DNA from 3 places in the Oerskovia sp. PE-21s genome. Region 2 is predicted to be linked to each of the others. Evidence: riboswitches for the same ligand, from Rfam matches in the RefSeq annotation. Region 2 holds a riboswitch; each other region holds the start of a gene.
The links. A riboswitch is a leader RNA that binds a small molecule or an ion and turns the genes downstream of it on or off. The one in region 2 is predicted to bind thiamine pyrophosphate.
Positions count from the first base shown of each region.

Region 1: it holds a riboswitch for thiamine pyrophosphate, as region 2 does, so the genes downstream of both, thiD (bifunctional hydroxymethylpyrimidine kinase/phosphomethylpyrimidine kinase) here and thiC (phosphomethylpyrimidine synthase ThiC) in region 2, are expected to answer to the same signal.
Region 3: it holds a riboswitch for thiamine pyrophosphate, as region 2 does, so the genes downstream of both, ACZDYF_RS14490 (thiamine ABC transporter substrate-binding protein) here and thiC (phosphomethylpyrimidine synthase ThiC) in region 2, are expected to answer to the same signal.

Region 1 covers NZ_JBUXJM010000010.1:132,067-135,334, forward strand. The annotation lists gene pip (prolyl aminopeptidase) at 1-779, shown strand, start outside; TPP riboswitch at 1,297-1,397, shown strand; gene thiD (bifunctional hydroxymethylpyrimidine kinase/phosphomethylpyrimidine kinase) at 1,389-2,996, shown strand; gene ACZDYF_RS17545 (hypothetical protein) at 3,075-3,268, opposite strand, start outside.
Region 2 covers NZ_JBUXJM010000004.1:376,181-379,448, reverse strand. The annotation lists gene thiC (phosphomethylpyrimidine synthase ThiC) at 60-1,754, opposite strand; TPP riboswitch at 1,745-1,854, opposite strand; gene ACZDYF_RS10445 (hypothetical protein) at 1,966-3,036, opposite strand; gene ACZDYF_RS10440 (ABC transporter ATP-binding protein) at 3,255-3,268, opposite strand, start outside.
Region 3 covers NZ_JBUXJM010000007.1:134,938-138,205, reverse strand. The annotation lists gene ACZDYF_RS14500 (serine hydrolase) at 1-711, opposite strand, end outside; gene ACZDYF_RS14495 (DUF4235 domain-containing protein) at 779-1,048, opposite strand; TPP riboswitch at 1,220-1,344, shown strand; gene ACZDYF_RS14490 (thiamine ABC transporter substrate-binding protein) at 1,403-2,494, shown strand; gene ACZDYF_RS14485 (ABC transporter permease) at 2,497-3,268, shown strand, end outside.

The DNA.
Region 1 (3,268 bases), on a different contig from region 2:
CCGAGCGCTACCGCGTGGTCCTTCTCGACCAGCGGGGTTGCGGTCGGAGCCGACCGCTCGCGAGCGAGGACGACGCCGACCTGTCGACGAACACCACGGCGCACCTGGTAGCGGACGTCGAGCGGCTGCGCGAGCACCTCGGTATCGATGCGTGGCTGGTCCTGGGGACGTCGTGGGGTGCGACGCTCGGGCTCGCGTACGCGGTGGCGCACCCCGAGCGCGTCACCGAGGTGGTCCTGGGAGCGGTCACGAGCACCACGGCCCGAGAGGTCGAGTGGATCACGCGCGACATGGGTCGTCTCTTCCCCGAGGAGTGGGACCGGTTCGTGGCCGAGGTTCCCGTGGCGGAGCGCGACGGCAACCTCGCGGCGGCCTACGCCCGCCTGCTCGCGTCCCCGGATCGTGCGGTGCGTGAGCGCGCAGCGGTGGCCTGGTGCCGCTGGGAGGACGTGCACGTCTCGCTCGTGCACGGGTTCGAGCCCTGGGACCGCTACGAGGACCCGGAGTTCCGGCTGCGGTTCGCACGCCTGGTGACGCACTACTGGGCCAACGCGGCCTTCCTGCCCGACGGCGCTCTGCTGGCCGGGGTGCGCGGGCTCGGCACGGTGCCTGCCGTCCTGGTGCACGGGCGGCAGGATGTGTCGGGACCGCTCGACGTCGCGTGGCGTCTGCACGGGGAGTGGCCGGGGAGCGAGCTCGTGGTGCTCGAGGGCGCGGGTCACGGGGGCCAGGGGTTCCCGGAGGCGCTGGTCGCGGCGACCGACCGGTTCGCGGTCTAGCCCTCGCCGTTCGGCTACGGTGGTGGCCCCACCTGCTCCACCTGCCCCCGCCGTCGAGGACGACCACGAGGTGACCGCCATGCCCCGCCGTACGGCACTGCTCGTCGGAGTCCTGGCCGTGTCGTGCGGCTCGCTCGCGCTGGCCGCGGCGCCGGGCTCGACCGGGCGGGTCGCGATCCCCACGCAGGGGCCGTGGCTCGTCGTGGTCGAGGGGTGGCCCGACGGGATCAACGTCTGCACTGAGGACCCCTCGGTCGAGTACGCCGTCACACCACTCGCTCTGCCGCCGCTCCCGACGACGGTCGCCCTCGTGCCCGACGACGGTCGCCCTCGTGCCCGACGCCGCGCGCGCCGACGTCGAGCGCGTCGTCCGGTGCCTCGACCGGTACGTCCCGTTGTCGAGCCTCATGGTGCAGACCGTGCCGGCCGAGGCCTCGTAGGCCTCGACCGTTCCGACCTCTCGCGACACCTGGTGGTCTCCGCCGACCGGCAGGACTTTCCGCCAGCTAGAGTTCCCTGCGAAGACACGGGGTGCCCGCTCCCACGAGCCGGGCTGAGATCACACCCGTCGAACCTGATCTAGCTAGCACTAGCGAAGGGATGTCGGCAATGTCGCTTGCTGCCACCACCACACCTGTCCGGCCCGCACCTGCCCGCACGCCTGCGGCGGACGCCGTGGTCGCGGACGAGCACGGCGCGTCGCGGGGGCCCGAGCCTTCCCGCCCCCGCGTCCTGTCCATCGCAGGCACCGACCCGACGGGGGGCGCCGGGATCCAGGCCGACCTCAAGGCGTTCGCGGCGCACGGCGCGTACGGCATGGCGGTCACGACCGCCCTGGTCGCGCAGAACACGCACGGCGTCCGCACGGTCCACGTCCCTGGCGCGGAGTTCCTCGCAGAGCAGCTCGACGCGGTCTCGGACGACGTGGTGATCGACGCCGTGAAGATCGGCATGGTCGCCAACGAGCCCAACGCGCGCGCGATCGCCGCGTGGCTCGGGCGCGCGAAGCCGCCGTTCGTGGTGCTCGACCCCGTCATGGTCGCCACGAGCGGCCACCGGCTCCTCGACGAGGGGGCCGAGCAGGCCGTGCGCGAGCTGGTCGCGCTCGCCGACCTCGTGACGCCCAACCTCCCTGAGCTCGCCGTCCTCGTGGGCGAGCAGACCGCGACCACCTGGTCCGACGCCCTCGCCCAGGCGAGGCGCCTGCACGTGGTGAGCGGCGCCGTCGTGCTCCTGAAGGGTGGTCATCTCACCGGGGAGGAGTCGCCCGACGCCCTGGTGGGCGCTCGCGGGCCCGACGACGTCACGACCTTCTCGGCGCCCCGCGTCGACACCGTGCACACCCACGGGACCGGGTGCTCGCTGTCGGCGGCGGTCGCCGCGCTGCGACCCCGGCGTGACGACTGGGCGGGCGCCGTGCGCGATGCGAAGACCTGGCTCACGGGCGCGCTGCGAGCCGGGGGAGCGTTGGCCGTGGGCACGGGGCGCGGACCCGTCGACCACCTGGCGCACCTGCCCACGCTCGGGCAGCGGGCGTTCTCCGAGGAGGCCTGGGAGCGCATCGCGGGGTGGCGCGAGGCCGTCGAGGGGATGGGGTTCGTGCGGGAGCTCACGGACGGGAGCCTCTCAGCGGGGGACTTCGGGTTCTACCTCGCGCAGGACGCCGCGTACCTCGCCGAGTACTCGCGCGTGCTGTCGCGGGCGAGCCGGCTCGCGCCCACGCCCGAGGCGCGGCAGTTCTTCGCGGGCGCCGCGGTCACCTCGCTCGAGGTCGAGCAGGCGCTGCACCGCGACTGGTTGGGCGAGCACGCCGGGATGGACCGTGGGGCGGTCGAGAGCGTCGACCCGTCTCCCGTGACGGCCGCCTACACGAACCACCTCCACGCGGCCTCGAACGGGTCCTACGCGGAGACGGTCGCGGCCCTGCTGCCGTGCTACTGGCTGTACTCGCACATCGGCGACGTCCTGGTGCGCCAGGCAGGAGACCTCGACGGGCACCCCTACGCGCGGTGGATCGCGCTCTACGGCGACCCGGCTTTCGCCGAGGCGACGCGTGCCGCGTGCTCGTTCGCCGACGAGGCCGCGCGCTGGGCCTCGCCCGCCGAGCGCGAGCGGATGCTGCGCGCGTTCGAGCTGTCCTCGATGCACGAGTACCTGTTCTTCGAGCAGGGGCTGACGCGACCGACCTGGCCGGCGCCGCCCCTCGCCGCGCACTGAGCTCCCGCCGAAAAGTGAGCAGATGCCCCGGATCGGGCTCGAACCGGGGCATCTGCTCACTTCTCGGCGCGGGAATCGCTACGCGCTCTGCGCGCCGTCCGCCGGGTACCCGCAGTCGTACCCCGGCGGCCACCAGCGCCACGTCGTGGTGACCTCGCTGGTCGAGACGCCCGCGGGGCGGTCGGCCAGGCACTGCGTGCGCATCTGGTCGAGCCCGACGGTCAGGTAGTACACCGCGAGCACGCCCGTGAAGACGACCAGGAGGACCGTCA
Region 2 (3,268 bases):
CGAGGTAGAACGTTCTGCGCGAGATAGGACGCAGCGCGCACTACCTCGCGCAGAACGTTCTACCTCGGCGTCATGGGCTGGGCGGGAGTCACGGGGAGATACACCCGGCCGCCCGCGTCCGTGAACTCGCTCGACTTCTCCGCCATGCCCGCCTCGATCGCCTCGACCGAGGTCAGGCCGTTCTTCTCGGCGTACTCGCGCACGTCCGCGGAGATCCGCATCGAGCAGAACTTGGGCCCGCACATCGAGCAGAAGTGCGCGGTCTTGGCGGGCTCGGCCGGCAGGGTCTCGTCGTGGAAGGCACGCGCGGTGTCGGGGTCGAGGGAGAGCGCGAACTGGTCGTGCCAGCGGAACTCGAACCGGGCACGGGACAGCGCGTCGTCCCGCAGCTGCGCGCGCGGGTGCCCCTTGGCCAGGTCGGCCGAGTGCGCCGCGATCCGGTACGTGATGACGCCCGTCTTGACGTCGTCGCGGTCGGGCAGCCCCAGGTGCTCCTTGGGCGTGACGTAGCAGAGCATCGCGGTCCCGGCCTGGGCGATGATCGCGGCCCCGATCGCGGACGTGATGTGGTCGTAGGCGGGCGCGATGTCGGTCGCGAGGGGGCCGAGCGTGTAGAACGGCGCCTCCTCGCACAGCTCCTCCTCGAGACGAACGTTCTCGACGATCTTGTGCATCGGGACGTGCCCCGGACCCTCGATCATGACCTGCACGCCGTAGGACTTCGCGACCTTGGTCAGCTCGCCCAGCGTGCGCAGCTCGGCGAACTGCGCTGCGTCGTTGGCGTCCGCGATGGACCCCGGTCGCAGGCCGTCGCCCAGGGAGAACGTCACGTCGTAGTCGCGCAGGATCTCGCACAGCTCCGCGAAGTGCGTGTACAGGAACGACTCCTGGTGGTGCGCGAGACACCAGGCGGCCATGATCGAGCCGCCCCGGGACACGATGCCCGTGACGCGGCGCGCGGTCAGCGGGACGTAGCGCAGCAGGACGCCCGCGTGCACGGTCATGTAGTCGACGCCCTGCTCGGCCTGCTCGATCACGGTGTCGCGGTAGATCTCCCACGTGAGCCTCGCGGGGTCGCCCTTGACCTTCTCGAGCGCCTGGTAGAGCGGCACCGTCCCCACGGGGATCGGGGAGTTGCGCAGCACCCACTCGCGGGTCTCGTGGATGTCCTTGCCCGTCGAGAGGTCCATGAGGGTGTCGGCGCCCCAGCGCGCGGCCCACACCATCTTCTCGACCTCCTCCTCGATCGAGGACGTCACGGCCGAGTTGCCGATGTTCGCGTTGATCTTCACGCCGAACGCCTTGCCGATGATCATGGGCTCGATCTCGGGGTGCCGGCGGTTGGCCGGGATCACGGCCCGGCCGCGGGCCACCTCGTCCCGCACGAGCTCGACGTCCACGCCCTCGCGCGCCGCCACGAACCGCATCTCGTCGGTGATGACCCCGGCCCGTGCCCAAGCGAGCTGCGTGCGGGCGCCGCCCGTGCCGTGCTCGGTGGGGACGGCGTCGGGCCGCAGCCACGACGCCCGCAGCGCGGGCAGCCCGCCCGCGAGGTCGAACGCGGCCGGGTCGTCGACCTCGGTGTACGGGCCCGAGGTGTCGTACAGGTCCAGGTGCTCGCCGTTGCTCAGGAGCACGCGGCGCTCGGGGACGCGCAGGTGTTCCGCGCCCGGGACGGGGTGGTGCACCTTGGCGGACCCCGCGATGGGTCCGGTCGTGATGGTGTGCGCGGGCACAGCGGTCTCAGAGCTCATTGCTCTCTCCCTACGTCGGCATGATCCGAACAGGTTCGAACGGTCGGCGGCGCTGAGCCGCCCTCTCAGCTCGCTGCTGCGAGCTCCCGTGGGTGTGGAGTTGTGGGTGGTACTGGTGGTGCTGGGTGGTGCGCGGCCACCGTAGCGCAGGTTGCACGACGGCGGCGCGGGCGTCCCGCGATCAGCCCGGCTCACCCAGCGTCGAGGTCCGTCACCTCTCCTTGAAGTACTTGAACAGGTGCTTCTCCCGGGTCGCGAGCGCCCCGACGACCGCTCCGACGAGCACCGCGCCCGCTCCCGCGAGGACGGTCCGCATGCCGATGACCCAGGTGCTGAGGTGGTCGGCGGGAAGGCCGGCATCGGCGGCGAGCCACCACAGCACCGGAACGGTCACGATCACGGCGGCACCGGTCCACACCGCGGTCTCCAGGAGCACCTGCCAGGTCAGCGCCGAGCGGGGGACCCGGGCGTGCAGGGCTGCGGCGAGCTCGAGGCGGCGCAGACGAATCACGGCGAAGCCCAGGGCCAACCCCAGGAAGGCGGCGGCGATCGGCGCGGGCTTCGTCAGACGATCCCTGAACTCGGCGCTCGCGTCGTACGTCGCGCCGAGCCGGCCGTTGAGCTGCTTCTGGGTGGGCTGAACCTCGGAGGCTGAGTCGGCGACGATGGTCGTGCGCAGGAGCGTCGCCGTCTCGGGCTCGACGGGCCAGATCTCGACCCAGCACGAGTCGAACAGTCCCGCCGCGGGCACCGGCGCGACTGCTGCGTAACCGAGCGCGCGGTCGCGCCCGTCGTCGGGGTACGGGTAGACGGCGCCGACCCGCGCGGGACCGGTGATCGTCGCGATCGAGTCACCGGCGGACGCGCCGAGCGCCTCGGCCAGGTCCGCGGACAGCCACAGTCCCGCCCCGGCGACCCGGCCGCGGTCGAGCGCGCCGAGCAGCCCGGGGGTCGCCTCGAAGCCGGTCAGCTCGCTCGACGGCAGGTTGAGCGCCCGCACGGGATCCCCCGTCCGCAGGGCTCCGGCGGCGTTCACGCCGTCGACCCCTGCGAGGGCCTCGCAGCGTGCCCCGTCGACCTGCCCGGTGGCCTCGAGGATCTGCACGCTCGCGCCCGCGTCCCGGTACTCACGGGCGCCCTCGATCACGCCCGCGACCGCACGCACGTCGACCGCGGCGAGCGCCCCCACGACCACGACGAGCACCGCCGCGAACAAGGTCGCGCGCGTCGTGCCGGACCCGACGTTCCGCCACGCCTCGGACACCACGGACGCGGCCCGCATGGCACGCGCCCGCACTGGTCGCGCGGGCTTCTCCCCCGGCCCGACGCCGCCACTCGCCTCCGCGCGGAGGTGCGCTCCGCCGTCGGGCACGGTGGGGGGTGCTGAACCCGTGACCTGACCGAGGGGCTGTGCGCCAACGGGACGGTGCGAGGCGCCCGGGGACGTGGCCAGGCCGGGTCCCGCCGCGCCGTCGGGCACGGGGCCCTGCTCGGTGGCGGTCACGCCGCGACCT
Region 3 (3,268 bases), on a different contig from region 2:
GAGCGCGTCGTCCCAGGTCAGCGTCCCGGCCTCGACGGCCTGCGACACGGCGCCCAGCACGTAGAGCTTGAAGATCGAGCCGAGCGGCAGCACCTCGTCCGCGTCCGAGCCGCCGGGGGCCTCCTCGACCGGCCGGCACGTCCCGTCGTCCAGGACCTGGGCCACGAGCAGCGAGCTCCGTGCGTCCACGGCGTCGAGACGTTCGCCCAGCTCGTCCCAGCTCTCGGCGGGCTCACGGTGCGGGTCGTCGCCCGGGCCGAAGAAGAGGGTCTCGATGCGGCTGTCCGCGTCGGCCCCGATCTGCATCGTGAAGAACTGACCGCTCGCGCCGACGATCGTCAGCGCGGCCTGCTGCTCGCCCGGGCCGACCGCGTCGACCGAGACCGGCACCCACTCCTGGTCCGCGCGGAGCTGCTCCAGCACGGGCACGAGCTGTGCGGCGGGCACCTGGTCCAGGAACGATCGCGCGAACCGCCGCTCGAGCGTCGCGGCGTCGGGGGACGCGTCCGCGTTGAGCACCTCGAGGACCCACCCTGCCGCCTTGCCGACGGTCCCGCCCGGCAGCGCGACCGCGGTCGGGGCCACGCTCGGCGTGGGGGACACCTCGGAGCCGGGACCGGGCGACGAGCACCCGGTCAGTGCGAGCCCCACGACGAGGAGGCCTCCTACGAGGGACGAGCGGCGGCGTCGGGCAGCAGGAGGGGAGGGCATCGGGACACCCTACGGAACACCCCTCGCACGGCGGGCGCGGACCCGCCGGGGCCGCCCGACCTCGACCTCAGGACGCGCGCGCGACGAAGCGCTTCACGACCCGCTTGGCCTCGCGTCCCGCGAACCGGCGCGCGAACACGCTCGCGGCAGCCGCCGCAGCGGCGAACGTCACGGCGCTGATGATGCCGACCTCCGGGTCGTCCAGGTCCTTGGGCGCGTCGTGCCCCGTCGCCTTGGCCCACGCGTAGCTCACGGCCTTCTGGGCGATCCAGCCTGCGGCCAGCGTCAGCGCGACGGTCGTGACCTTCTCGGCGAGGGTCTGCTCGTTCTCGGCCATGTGTGTTCCTCCGGTGAGGGTGAGGCGGGCGGGGCGGTGCCGCCGTCGTACCCGCAGGCCCGACGGCGAAGCTCACTCCCACCGTAGTCGTCCCCCGGGGCGCCGCGCTCCCCGGGGGACGTCACCCGCGAGAGCCCCGCCCGCGCCGTCGGGCCGAGGTGTAAAGTCGCAGGTGAACGACAGGGGAGCGCCGACCGCCCGGGACACCGGGCAACGGGCGCTGAGAGTGCGGACCACCGCAGACCCTCGAACCTGATCCGGTTAGCACCGGTGGAGGAAGTCGGGCTTCTCTAGCCTCGCTCACGGGACCTCCCGTGCGCGAGGTCCCCCTCCTGTGACGTCCAAGGAGGACACGTGAACACCATCAGTATCCGCCGCAGCACCCCCCGCAGGCTAGGCCTGGGGCTCGTCGGCGGGATCGGCGCGCTGGCCCTCGCGGCCTGCGCTGGCAGCACGGGCGCGGGATCGGGCGAGAGCGGGTCGAGCGCCGCGAGCAGCACCGTCACCCTCGTCACGCACGACTCGTTCAACGTCAGCGAGGACGTCCTCGCCGCGTTCGAGAAGGAGTCCGGGCTGACCGTCGAGCAGGTCGCCCCCGGCGACGGCGGGGCGCTCGTCAACCAGCTCGTGCTCACCAAGGGCTCGCCGCTGGGCGACGTCGTGTTCGGCATCGACAACTCGTTCGCGACGCGCGCGATCGACGAGGGCGTGCTCGAGCCCTACACGCCCGCGGGCCTGGCCGGCTCGGCCGCGCAGTACGCGGTCGGCGACGGCGCGCTCACACCCGTGGACCTGGGCGACGTGTGCGTCAACGTCGACCACACCTGGTTCGCCGACAAGGGCCTCGCGGAGCCCGTGACCCTCGACGACCTCACCAAGCCCGAGTACAAGGACCTGCTCGTCGTCACCAACCCCGCGACGTCGTCGCCCGGGCTGTCGTTCCTGCTCGCGACGGTCGGCGCGTACGGAGAGGACGGCTGGGAAGGTTACTGGGCCGAGCTCAAGGACAACGGCGTCAAGGTCGTCGACGGCTGGTCCGACGCCTATTCGGTCGACTTCTCGGGCTCCGAGGGCAAGGGCCCGCGCCCCCTCGCGCTGTCCTATTCCACGTCGCCCGCGTTCACCGTGTCCGAGGACGGCACCTCGACCAGCACGGGCGCGCTGCTCGACACGTGCTTCCGCCAGGTCGAGTACGCGGGCGTGCTCGCCGGCGCCGAGAACCCCGAGGGCGCCAAGAAGCTCGTCGACTTCCTCGTGAGCGACGCGTTCCAGGCCGACATCGCGGACAACATGTACATGTACCCCGCGAACGCGGACGTCGCTCTGCCCGAGGGGTGGGCCGAGTTCGCGCCGCTGTCCCCGGCGCCGTTCGAGGTCGCTCCCGCCGACATCACGGCGCACCGCGACGAGTGGATCAAGGCGTGGACGTCGACGGTGATCGGCTGAGCATGATGCCCGTGAGCCGCGGCGTGCCCGCGGTCGTGCAGCGCGGCGGGCGGGTCCTCCTGTGGGGGCTCGCCGCCGGGCTGCCGCTGCTGTTCCTCGGGGTGTTCTTCGCGTGGCCCGTCGTGACGCTGGTCGCGCGCGGGTTCGTGACCCAGGACGCCTCGGGTGCCTCGCTGGACCTTTCCGGCTTCGCCGAGGTGTTCTCCGAGCCGCGGACCTGGCGCATCATCGGGCTCACGCTGTGGCAGGGCATCCTCGGGACCGTGATCTCGCTGCTGCTCGGCGTGCCCGGCGCCTACGTGCTGTACCGGTGCAGGTTCCGGGGGCGCACGTTCCTGCGGGCCTTCGTGACCGTGCCGTTCGTGCTGCCGACCGTCGTGGTCGGCGTCGCGTTCCGCTCGCTGCTCGTCGAGGGCGGGCTGCTCGGGTTCCTGCGGCTCGACGGCACGTTCGGGGCGATCGTCCTGGCGCTCGTGTTCTTCAACTACTCGGTCGTGGTCCGCACGGTCGGCGGGCTGTGGGAGCACCTCGACCCGCGCGCCGAGGAGGCGGCCCGCGCCCTCGGCGCCTCGCCCTGGCGTGCGTTCCGGTCCGTGACGCTGCCGTCCCTGGCGCCGGCCATCGCGTCCGCGGCGTCGATCGTGTTCCTGTTCTGCGCGACGGCGTTCGGCGTCGTGCTCGTCCTGGGCGGCGTCCAGTACGGGACCATCGAGACCGAGATCTGGATCCAGACCACCCAGTTCCTCGACCTGCGCACCGCGGCCGTGCTGTCCG